2 regions of the Paenibacillus cisolokensis genome follow, and region 1 is predicted to be linked to the other one. Evidence: riboswitches for the same ligand, from Rfam matches in the RefSeq annotation. Region 1 holds a riboswitch; the other holds the start of a gene.
What was found. Region 1 has a riboswitch for cyclic di-AMP ahead of ABEV74_RS21855 (C40 family peptidase). Riboswitches for the same ligand answer to the same signal wherever they lie in the genome.
Positions count from the first base shown of each region.

Region 2: linked by a shared signal. The riboswitch ahead of ABEV74_RS14035 (resuscitation-promoting factor) and the one ahead of ABEV74_RS21855 (C40 family peptidase) in region 1 are both predicted to bind cyclic di-AMP.

Region 1 covers NZ_JBCNFP010000159.1:5,218-10,131, reverse strand. Annotated here, with positions in the region: gene ABEV74_RS21865 (Gfo/Idh/MocA family protein) at 702-1,793, shown strand; gene ABEV74_RS21860 (hypothetical protein) at 1,892-2,071, shown strand; cyclic di-AMP (ydaO/yuaA leader) riboswitch at 2,075-2,302, shown strand; gene ABEV74_RS21855 (C40 family peptidase) at 2,306-2,782, shown strand; gene ABEV74_RS21850 (bifunctional 3-deoxy-7-phosphoheptulonate synthase/chorismate mutase) at 2,872-3,981, opposite strand; gene hprK (HPr(Ser) kinase/phosphatase) at 4,540-4,914, shown strand, end outside.
Region 2 covers NZ_JBCNFP010000079.1:20,147-25,060, reverse strand. Annotated here, with positions in the region: gene ABEV74_RS14045 (HD domain-containing protein) at 1-918, shown strand, start outside; gene ABEV74_RS14040 (TatD family hydrolase) at 926-1,714, shown strand; cyclic di-AMP (ydaO/yuaA leader) riboswitch at 1,895-2,093, shown strand; gene ABEV74_RS14035 (resuscitation-promoting factor) at 2,329-3,477, shown strand; gene rnmV (ribonuclease M5) at 3,618-4,181, shown strand; gene rsmA (16S rRNA (adenine(1518)-N(6)/adenine(1519)-N(6))-dimethyltransferase RsmA) at 4,178-4,914, shown strand, end outside.

The sequences.
Region 1 (4,914 bases):
CTAGCGTGCGTGGTGCGGCAGGTGTGGCGGTGTGGTGCGGCGCGATAGGACGAGACGAGGCAGAGCGTGCGCGGGGGCGATGCGGTGGGTATACGCAGGGCGGGAGGTGAGATGTAGCGAGGGCGATGCGATGGGTATACGCGGGGCGGGAGGTGAGATGTAGCGAGGGTGATGTGGGCAAGGGGACGAGGCGTAGTGCGGCGTGGCATGGCAATATGCGTGGAACGGCGTACCGCGAATGCAGAGGCGAGACGCAGAACGTCGCGGGGTCGCGTGATGTAGCGGGAGTGCGCAGCACGGCTGGGCGCGGCAAAGGTGCGTGGTTGGGCTCGGTGTGCGGGGCGCGGCAGAGGTGTAGTGCGGCGTGACATGGCAACATGCGAGGTATGGCGCAGCACGGCGATGTGCGGCGGCTAGGCGCGTCAGGGTACACGGTGTGACCCGGCGTGTGTGTAGCGGTGCGGCGCGTCAGGGTACACGGTGTGGCCCGGCGTGTGTGTAACGGTGCGGCGCGGCAGGGTGCATGGTGTGACCCGGCGTGTGTGTAGCGGTGCGGCGCGGCAGGGGAGGTACACGATGTCGCAAATTTATAGTATCTCATTCGTATTCTTGTAATGCGCTCGCGGCAGGCATATGCTACCATTGGTGATGGTTGTTTTTTCATCCATACATAAATTCATGTTGAGCAGGGAGGAATGTTGATGTCTCGATTGCTGAAAGTTGCCATTGTCGGCTGCGGGGGCATTGCCAACGGCAAGCATATGCCGGCTCTGAGCAAGAACAAGCATGTGGAAATGGTCGCGTTTTGTGATATCGTCGAGGAGCGCGCGCTGGAGGCGGCGGCCAAATACGGCGCCGAGGGCGCCAAAACGTATACGGACTACAAGGAGCTTCTGAAGGACGAAAGCATCGATGTCGTCCACGTATGCACGCCCAACGACTCGCACTCCTATATTACGATCGACGCCCTGGAGTCGGGCAAGCATGTCATGTGCGAGAAGCCGATGGCCAAGACGGCTGCGGAAGGCCGCGCGATGGTCGAGGCGGCGCGCCGCACCGGCAAGAAGCTGACGATCGGCTACAACAACCGGTTCCGCTCCGACAGCCAGTATTTGAAGAGCGTATGCGATTCGGGCGAGCTCGGCGAAATTTATTACGCCCGCGCTCATGCGATCCGGCGCCGCGCCGTCCCGACCTGGGGCGTTTTTCTCGATGAAGAGAAGCAGGGCGGCGGTCCGCTTATCGATATCGGCACGCACGCGCTCGATTTGACGCTGTGGATGATGGACAATTACAAGCCGGTGTCGGTGACAGGCTCCGTCTTCCACAAGCTCGGCAGCAAGAAAAACGCCGCCAACGCCTGGGGGCCTTGGGATCCGGACAAGTTTACCGTCGAAGATTCGGCCATGGGCTTCATCAAAATGGCGAATGGCGCGACGATCGTGCTGGAATCGAGCTGGGCGCTCAATACGCTGGACGTCGACGAGGCGAAATGTACGCTGTGCGGTACCGAAGGCGGAGCCGACATGAAAGGCGGCCTGCGCATCAACGGCGAGCAGAACAGCCGGCTGTTCGTCAAAGAAATCGACCTAAAGGCGGGCGGCGTCGCATTCTATGAGGGAAGCGGCCCGCAACGCGACATCGATCTGGAATGCGCGACGTGGATTGACGCGATTTTGAACGACAAGGAGCCGGTTGTGAAGCCCGAGCAGGCACTTGTCGTAACGGAAATTTTGGAGGCGATTTACGAATCGGCCCGCACCGGCAAAACGGTCTACTTTAACGAAGAATAAGCGGCGGGAAGATCCCGATCGTCGGGAAGAAGGCGCGCGGTACGGATTTAATTCCGTCAAGCGCGTCTTCTTTTTTTGCATCCGGGTTGGAAAGGAAGATGAAAGGGCAGGAAGAGAAAGTTGAAGGATTGGAAGAGAAATATGGAGGATTAGATGAGAAATATGGAGGATTAGATGAGAAAGATGAAGGATTGAAAGGAAAAGATGAAAGGATTCTAATGTTGCAAGAGGAGGTTTTTGGCGAATCGAATCGAATTTGTAACATAGCTTATCTATAAACATATAACAGCATGCCGAATTTTCGCGAGCGAAAAACGGGGGACCCATTTCGTCATACAAGCATAGTTTACCGCGTTGATATGATGAAGCGAAAACGGTGCGGCGCCGGCAATGCCGGGCGAGCCGTTTCCGCTTGGGGTGAACGAATCCGGCTGACAGTCAGCTGCGGATTCCAGGGAACCTTCAACCGAACCCACAGCTAACCTCGTAGGCAATTGAAGGGAGACTCGTTTTTGAAAAAGGTTTTATTGTCGATTGTAGGTGCGGTGATTTTGTTTGCTTCCAGTGCAGGCGCAGCTTCTGCCGGCGCGCCCAAACTGCTGAGCGCCGTCGATGAAGTCGTGGGCACTCCTTATCTGTACGGCGGCACGACCACGAAAGGCTTCGATTGTTCGGGATTTATTTTGCACATTTTCAAGCAGTACGACATCAAGCTGCCCCGAACGTCCAGAGAGCAGGCGAAAGTAGGCACGAAAGTAGACAAGAGCGATCTCCGGGTGGGAGATCTCGTGTTCTTCAACACAAGCGGCAAAGGCGTTTCCCATGCCGGCGTTTACGTGGGCAACGGCAAATTCGCGCATTCTTCAAGCAGCAAGGGCGTCACGATTACCAAGTTGTCCAGCTCCTACTATGCCAAGCGCTATGTTACCGCGCGCCGGGTAACGACGAAAGCGCAATATTCGAAAATGATCGGAGTCAAGCTCTCGTAACGATAAATGCGGTACAAGACGATAAATGCGGTACAAGCGGTCCGCGGGTGCGTATGCCCGGGGGCCGCTTGTTTGTTGTATTCATCTGTTTAAGCCGGATTTAACGTACCGATGCCGTTACGGGGAACCCGGAATAGCCCGGACGCAAGCAGCCGTTCATGGAAACGGCGAAATTCGGGAATATCGAATTGCTGGCCGGCGTCGGAAAGCGCCGCCTGCGGATTCGGATGAACCTCCACCATAATGCCGTCCGCCCCCGCCGCCAGCGCCGCCTTGGCGCAAGGCAGCATAATGTCTTTGCGGCCGGTCGAATGCGTGACGTCGACGAGCACAGGCAGATGGCTTTCCTGCTTCAAAATCGGGACCGCCGAAATATCGAGCGTATTGCGCGTCCATTTCTCGTATGTGCGAATGCCCCGTTCGATCAGCATAACCTGCGTATTGCCCCGCGAGACGATATATTCGGCCGCCAGCAAAAATTCCTCCAGCGTCGCCGCCAGCCCCCGCTTCAGCAGTACAGGCGTGCGGACGTCGCCGGCCGCCTTGAGCAGCTCGAAGTTTTGCATGTTGCGGGCTCCGATCTGGATGATATCGACATAGCGGGCGGCCGTTTCGATATCATGGGGCGTGACGATTTCGCTAATGGCGGCCAGTCCGAATTCATCGGCGACTTCGCGAAGCAGCTTTAGCCCTTCGAGGCCGAGCCCCTGAAAGTCGTAAGGCGACGTCCGCGGCTTGAAGGCGCCGCCCCGCATAATACGGACGCCCGCTTCCTTCAGGGCGGCGGCTGTTTCTCTTAGCTGCTCGTAACTTTCTACCGCGCACGGCCCGGCAACGAGCGTGGATGTTCCCCCGCCGATCGCGGCGCCGCGCACGCGGATGATTGTATCCGCTTCTTGCGTCTGGCGGCTGACGAGCAATCGTTTCCGGTTATCCGCAGCTTGCGGGTCGAAGCTGGCCGTGAAAATGTGATGGAACAGACGGCGGACCGCCGCCTGTCCAAGTGGGCCCGGATTGCGCGGAATCAGCTTCTCGAGCGTCTCCTGTTCCATGGCGGGATCGAACTTCGGCAAGCCCCGCTCCTGCCGGAGTTCTCCCAGCTTCACCGCGACGCTTGCCCGCCTCGACAACAGTGCGAGCAATTCCTCATCGATAGCGTCCAGTTCTTGATATAGCGATGATAATTCCGAATTTCTCATCGTTTTCCTCTCCCTTCCGATTCGTATCGGGCTTCGTCTTTCCCGCCGCACCGCGAGCACGACAAAAAGGCCTTCCGTCCGGCAGGGACGAAAGGCCGCGGTACCACCCTGATTAGAAGCCCAAAATACGCTTCTCGCTCTTCATCGATAACGGCATGGCGCCGGGGACCTCTAATGGCGGAAAACGGCACTCCCCGACCGTTCCGCGTTCAAGGTCCGACTCCGGAGTGAACTTCGGCCGGCGGCCTTTCGCGTCATGCTCTCAATCTCCGGCATGCCGTCCCTGTCGAAAGCCGTTGCCCGCCTACTCTCTCCCTCATCGTCTTTGTTGGCATGAAATTTGAAACTCATTATAACGGTGTCTGCACGATCGCACAAGCGGACAAGGCAAAGCGTTTACGGTGCGATTCGCTGTCGCTTTGCCGCAGCGAAGATTGTGGCAGCCTTGCGAACAGACGAAGGAATAGAAGGGTTACGGCATACGGCTGTCGAATAGGAAAGGACGTAAGTCCTATGCGGCTTGCGCGGAAACGGATGTAGCGAAGGGAGTTATCGAAGATGAAATCAGTCGAGGTTAACGATTTGGTTGTCCGCTTTTCGCTCGAGGTGCTGGCCGGCAAAAAATATCTCAACCGACCGATTACCAAGTCGAAAGCCTACCGGCCGGGACTGGAATTTGTCGGTCATTTCGATTTCTTTCCGACGGAGCACGTGCAGGTGCTGGGGCTCAAGGAAATTACGTATTTACACAAGCTGACCGAAGAGGAGCGGAATTTTCATATCGGCAATATCGTCAAGTATCACCCGCCATGCTTCGTTGTGACGCGAAACCTGGAAGGTTTGAAATATTTGAAAAAATATTGCGAGCAGGAAGGCATTCCGCTATTGCGGACGAAAGCGGCGACGAACGAGTTTATCGGACTGCTGGACGCT
Region 2 (4,914 bases), on a different contig from region 1:
CGGGTCCTGTCAGAAGTGTCGGCCGATTTCCCGGAACGGGTCGCTTCCGTAATTCGGAAAACCTATCATCACCCGATTGTAGTCAGCCTCGTGTCCAGTCAAATGGATGCGGACAGAATGGACTACTTGCTCCGGGACGCGTATTATACCGGCGTCAATTATGGGACTTTCGACCTGGATCGCATATTGCGCGTTCTGCGCCCTTACCGCGACCGGATCGTAGTGAAGGACAGCGGCATGCATGCCGTGGAAGATTATTTGATGAGCCGGTATCAAATGTACTGGCAAGTTTATTTTCACCCGGTAACCCGCAGCTCGGAAATTATTCTTAGACAAATTTTTCGCAGAGCCAAAGAGCTTTATGGGGGTGGGTACCGATTTGGCTGGATGAACCGTTCGCTGCTCAAGCTGATTAATGGTACACTTACCGTCGAAGACTATTTGCGTTTGGACGAAGCGCTCGTCCAGACGGCGTTCAGTGAGTGGACCGCCGAACGGGACTGGCTGTTGTCCGATTTGTGCCGCCGGTTTTTGAATCGCAAGTTGTACAAATATATAACTGTTGACGAAGCGAATGAAACGATGCTGGCGGAAATGAAACGGCAATTCTTAGCGGCGGGGCTTGAACCCGAGTATCATCTGGAGGTCGATTACCCGTCCGATTTGCCGTATGACGTATACCGGCCGGGTCCGGGGGATACGGGCGGCAAAAGGGACAAACCGCCGATACTGCTGGTGGACAAGCATGGAAAATTGTCGGAAATATCGTCGCAATCCGACATCATCCATTCGATAACGGGCATTCAGCGCGGCCGCTATCACCTGTATTATCCCGAAGATTTGCTGCGGGAAGCGGCCGACCGCTTGTCGCCTGAAATCAAAAAATGGTTTTCATTGACGAACGAAAAGGAGATTTGAACGCATCATGACTGGATTGTTCGACACCCATACGCATTTGGACTCCCCTCGTTTCGACGGGGATCGGGAAGATGTCATTAAACGGGCAAGAGAAGCCGGCGTAGAACGGTTGGTCAATATCGGTTTTAACCGGGAGACCATTCCGACCACCATCGCGCTTGCGGAACGATATGATTTTATTTATGCCGCCGTCGGCTGGCATCCGGTCGACAGCATCGACATGAAACCTGATGATTTGCAGTGGATCGAAGAACTGTGCGCGCATCCGAAGGTGGTGGCCGTCGGCGAAATCGGGCTTGATTATCATTGGGACACATCGCCGAAAGAAGTGCAGCATCGCGTATTCCGCGAACAGATTGCGCTTGCCCGCCGGATCGGCAAGCCGATCATCATTCATAACCGGGACGCGCATGAAGATGTCGTGAACATTTTGCAGGAAGAGAAAGCAAGCGAAGTGGGAGGCATCATGCACTGCTTCTCCGGCAGCTGGGAAACGGCCAAACGATGCCTCGACATGGGCTTTTATATTTCCTTCGGAGGGCCTGTCACGTTCAAAAACGCGAGAGTGCCCAAAGAGGTGCTGGCCAAGGTGCCGCTTGACCGGTTATTGATTGAAACCGATGCCCCATATCTGGCGCCCGAACCTTTCCGAGGGAAGCGAAACGAGTCGGCTTATGTGAAATACGTAGCCGAGGCGGCGGCGGTAATAACAGGAAAAAGTGTGGAAGAAATTATGAAAATTACGATGGAAAATGCCAATCGCTGTTTTCGGCTTGAACGAAAAACGAACAGATAAAGAGATCAAAGCAGATAGAGGGCGAAAAAACTGAATTTGTTTGATGAATTCGCCGATATTTCCGATGTTTTTCCTGAAAAATCATGAATATCGTGTTTAATCGCATCTTTACAATGTGGTGGACTACAGAGTATCATCTATCACAGAGCTTAAGCGTTGTATTGGATTTCCAGTTCACAAATATTGTTTTCGCTTAATCTTCCGGCAGGAAGAGCGGGGGAACCAACAGCGGGACGATCGGCATCGATTGTCATCGCGTACCAAACTATTTTGGGGTGAATTGAACGGCCCGAAGTCCGCGGATGAAGGCGCCGTTGATAGGGCGACTCTCTTGCCCGAACCCGACAGCTAACCTCGCAAGCGTTCCAAGAGAGATCAATCTCGTGCATCCACATTCCATGATTAACGGCAGCACCCGGGAAGCCACGAAACAGATCCTCTGTCGACGGCTTCTTTTTCTTTTTGAATAATGTGTAAACCGTCGACATAGGGTTAATCATGGAGGTGACGAGAGGAGGACTGGAATGCGTGCCTGGTCACGCGACAACACAATAGTCACGTCAAGGTATCATGCATGTACTTAGGCGGCGGGGCTATGAAGGAGGACCGAAGAAGTGGGCGTATTTTCGAAAAACACCCATGGTAAACGATCATCCAGCATGTCTTTCGCAATGCGATGGAAGCATGAAAACTTGCGTTTGATTCTTCTCAGCGTCATTATTTCAATCGCTATGGCTTTCATGTTGTTGGTATTGTTATACGGATCGGCCAATCGAAGCGTATCTGTCGTTCTGGATGGACAGGAATCCGTTGTAAAGACGAAGCAGTGGGTATTGCAGGAGCTGCTGGAGGAGCAGTCCATCACGATCGGACCGTACGATAAGGTGTCCATGCCGCTCAACGGAGCGGTGAAAGACGGCGACCGGATTGAAATCGAAAAAGCCATTCCCGTCAAACTGAAGAACGGCAGCAAGGAATCGACCATATTTACGACTGAAAAAACGGTCGGGTCTCTGATCCAGGAGATGAATATAGAAGTTCGCGAGCAGGATAAAGTGTTCCCTTCTCTCGATACCGAGCTGCAATCGAACATGAAGGTGCACGTCGTTCGAATCGATAAACATATAACCAAGCAGGAGCAAGAAATTCCGTACCAGGTCGTCAGGAAAGAAGACCCTACCCTGGAGAAAGGGAAGCAGAAGGTCGTTCGTACCGGCAAGAACGGAGTCGTCGTCCGGAAATACGAAAAAATATTCCAAAACGGCATGCTCGTGTCGCACCGTCTCGTGACCAAAACGGTGCAGAAGCCGAGCGTGAGCCAAGTCGTCGCAATCGGCACGAAAAACCCGGAGCCGAAAGTCACATTGCTCAGTAATACCGGATCGGTCGGCACGGCGGCCGTATCGAAGGCCGGATTGACGTTCAAACCTAAGAAAACGCTGAAGAATGTAACGCTTACCGCTTACTCCGCCGGCGTCGAATCTACCGGCAAAAGCGAAAACCATCCGGAATACGGCATTACCGCTTCCGGCACGCGCGTTCAGGAAGGCCGCACGATTGCGGTCGATCCGAATGTCATTCCGCTGGGCTGGTGGGTATACATCGAAGGGATCGGCCTCAGACGCGCGGAAGATACGGGCGGCGCGATTAAAGGAAACAAAATCGACGTTTATTTCGACAGCGAATCGTACGCCACCAAATTCGGGCGCAAGCACGGCTATACCGTCTATGTGCTCGGTCCGAACAAACCGTCTTCAAACTGATCGCACCATCGTGATTTATTCATATCGTAATCGTACAGCAAATATGCCATGATAAGAAGAGGCGCAGCCTCTTCTTTTTGCATGTATGTCCGAATGTGTCCTCTCATTAATGACGACGTATAAGGGAGTCGAAAAGTTGCATGATTCAAGAAATAATTGTGGTGGAAGGAAAGGACGATACGGCAGCCGTGAAACGCGCTGTGGAAGCTGATACGATCGAAACGAACGGCTCAGCCGTCGGCGAAGACGTATTGCGCCGGATTGCGCTGGCGAAGGAGCGGAGAGGCGTTATTATTTTTACCGATCCCGATCATGCCGGCGAACGGATACGGCGCATCGTGTCCCGCCGCGTGCCCGGCTGCAAGCATGCTTTCCTGCCGCAGGAGGAAGCCTTGTATAAAGGAGATATCGGCGTCGAAAACGCCTCCCCCGAAGCGATATGCCGCGCGCTCGCCAACGTCCGTACGGAAGCTTCGGCCGATGCGGTTCCGTCCGATATCGTAAACTGGGAAGATTTGGTCGAGGCGGGACTGGTCGTTCATCCGGATGCGGCGTCCAGACGTCTTCAGATGGGCCGTATATTGGGGATCGGGTATGCGAATGGCAAGCAGTTCTACAAGCGCTGCGTCAGCTTCCGAATCGGGCGGGATGAATTTCATGACGCGCTGAGAGAGCTGGAGCGAGGACGGGAGGAGACGAAATGACAAACGATCGGGCGGGCGATATGCGGCAGGCCGCAGAAGTCGCCACACCGAAACGGACGCGCGATATTATTGCAAAGCACGGTTTTTCCTTCAAAAAAAGTCTCGGCCAAAACTTTCTGATCGATCAAAATATTTTGCGAAAAATTGTCGACGCGGCGGAGTTGGACAAGACCAAAGGGGCTCTGGAGATCGGTCCCGGCATCGGCGCGCTGACGCAATGGCTTGCCCACAGCGCCGGCAAAGTGGCGGCGGTGGAAATCGATAGCCGGCTGTTGCCTATATTGCAGGAAGTGCTTGGCGCAGAGCCGAATGTAAGCATTATACACGGCGACGTGCTTCGTCTTGACTTGCGGCAATTGATGGAGGAGCAATTTACCGGGATGACCGGCATCAGTGTGGTCGCCAATTTGCCTTATTATATTACGACTCCGATCTTGATGAAGCTGCTGGAAGAACGGCTGCCGCTTGATCATATCGTCGTGATGATTCAGAAGGAAGTCGCGGAGCGGATGGCGGCTGTTCCCGGCAGCAAGGCTTACGGGAGTCTGAGCGTCGCCGTACAATATTACACCAGGCCGGAGCTTGTATGTACGGTGCCGCATACCGTATTTATTCCCCAGCCTAACGTCGATTCCAGCGTAATCAAGCTGACGCTGCGGGATCGGCCCCCGGTGGAGACCGCCGACGAAGCGTACTTTTTTCGCGTTGTGCAGGCCGCTTTTGCCCAGCGGCG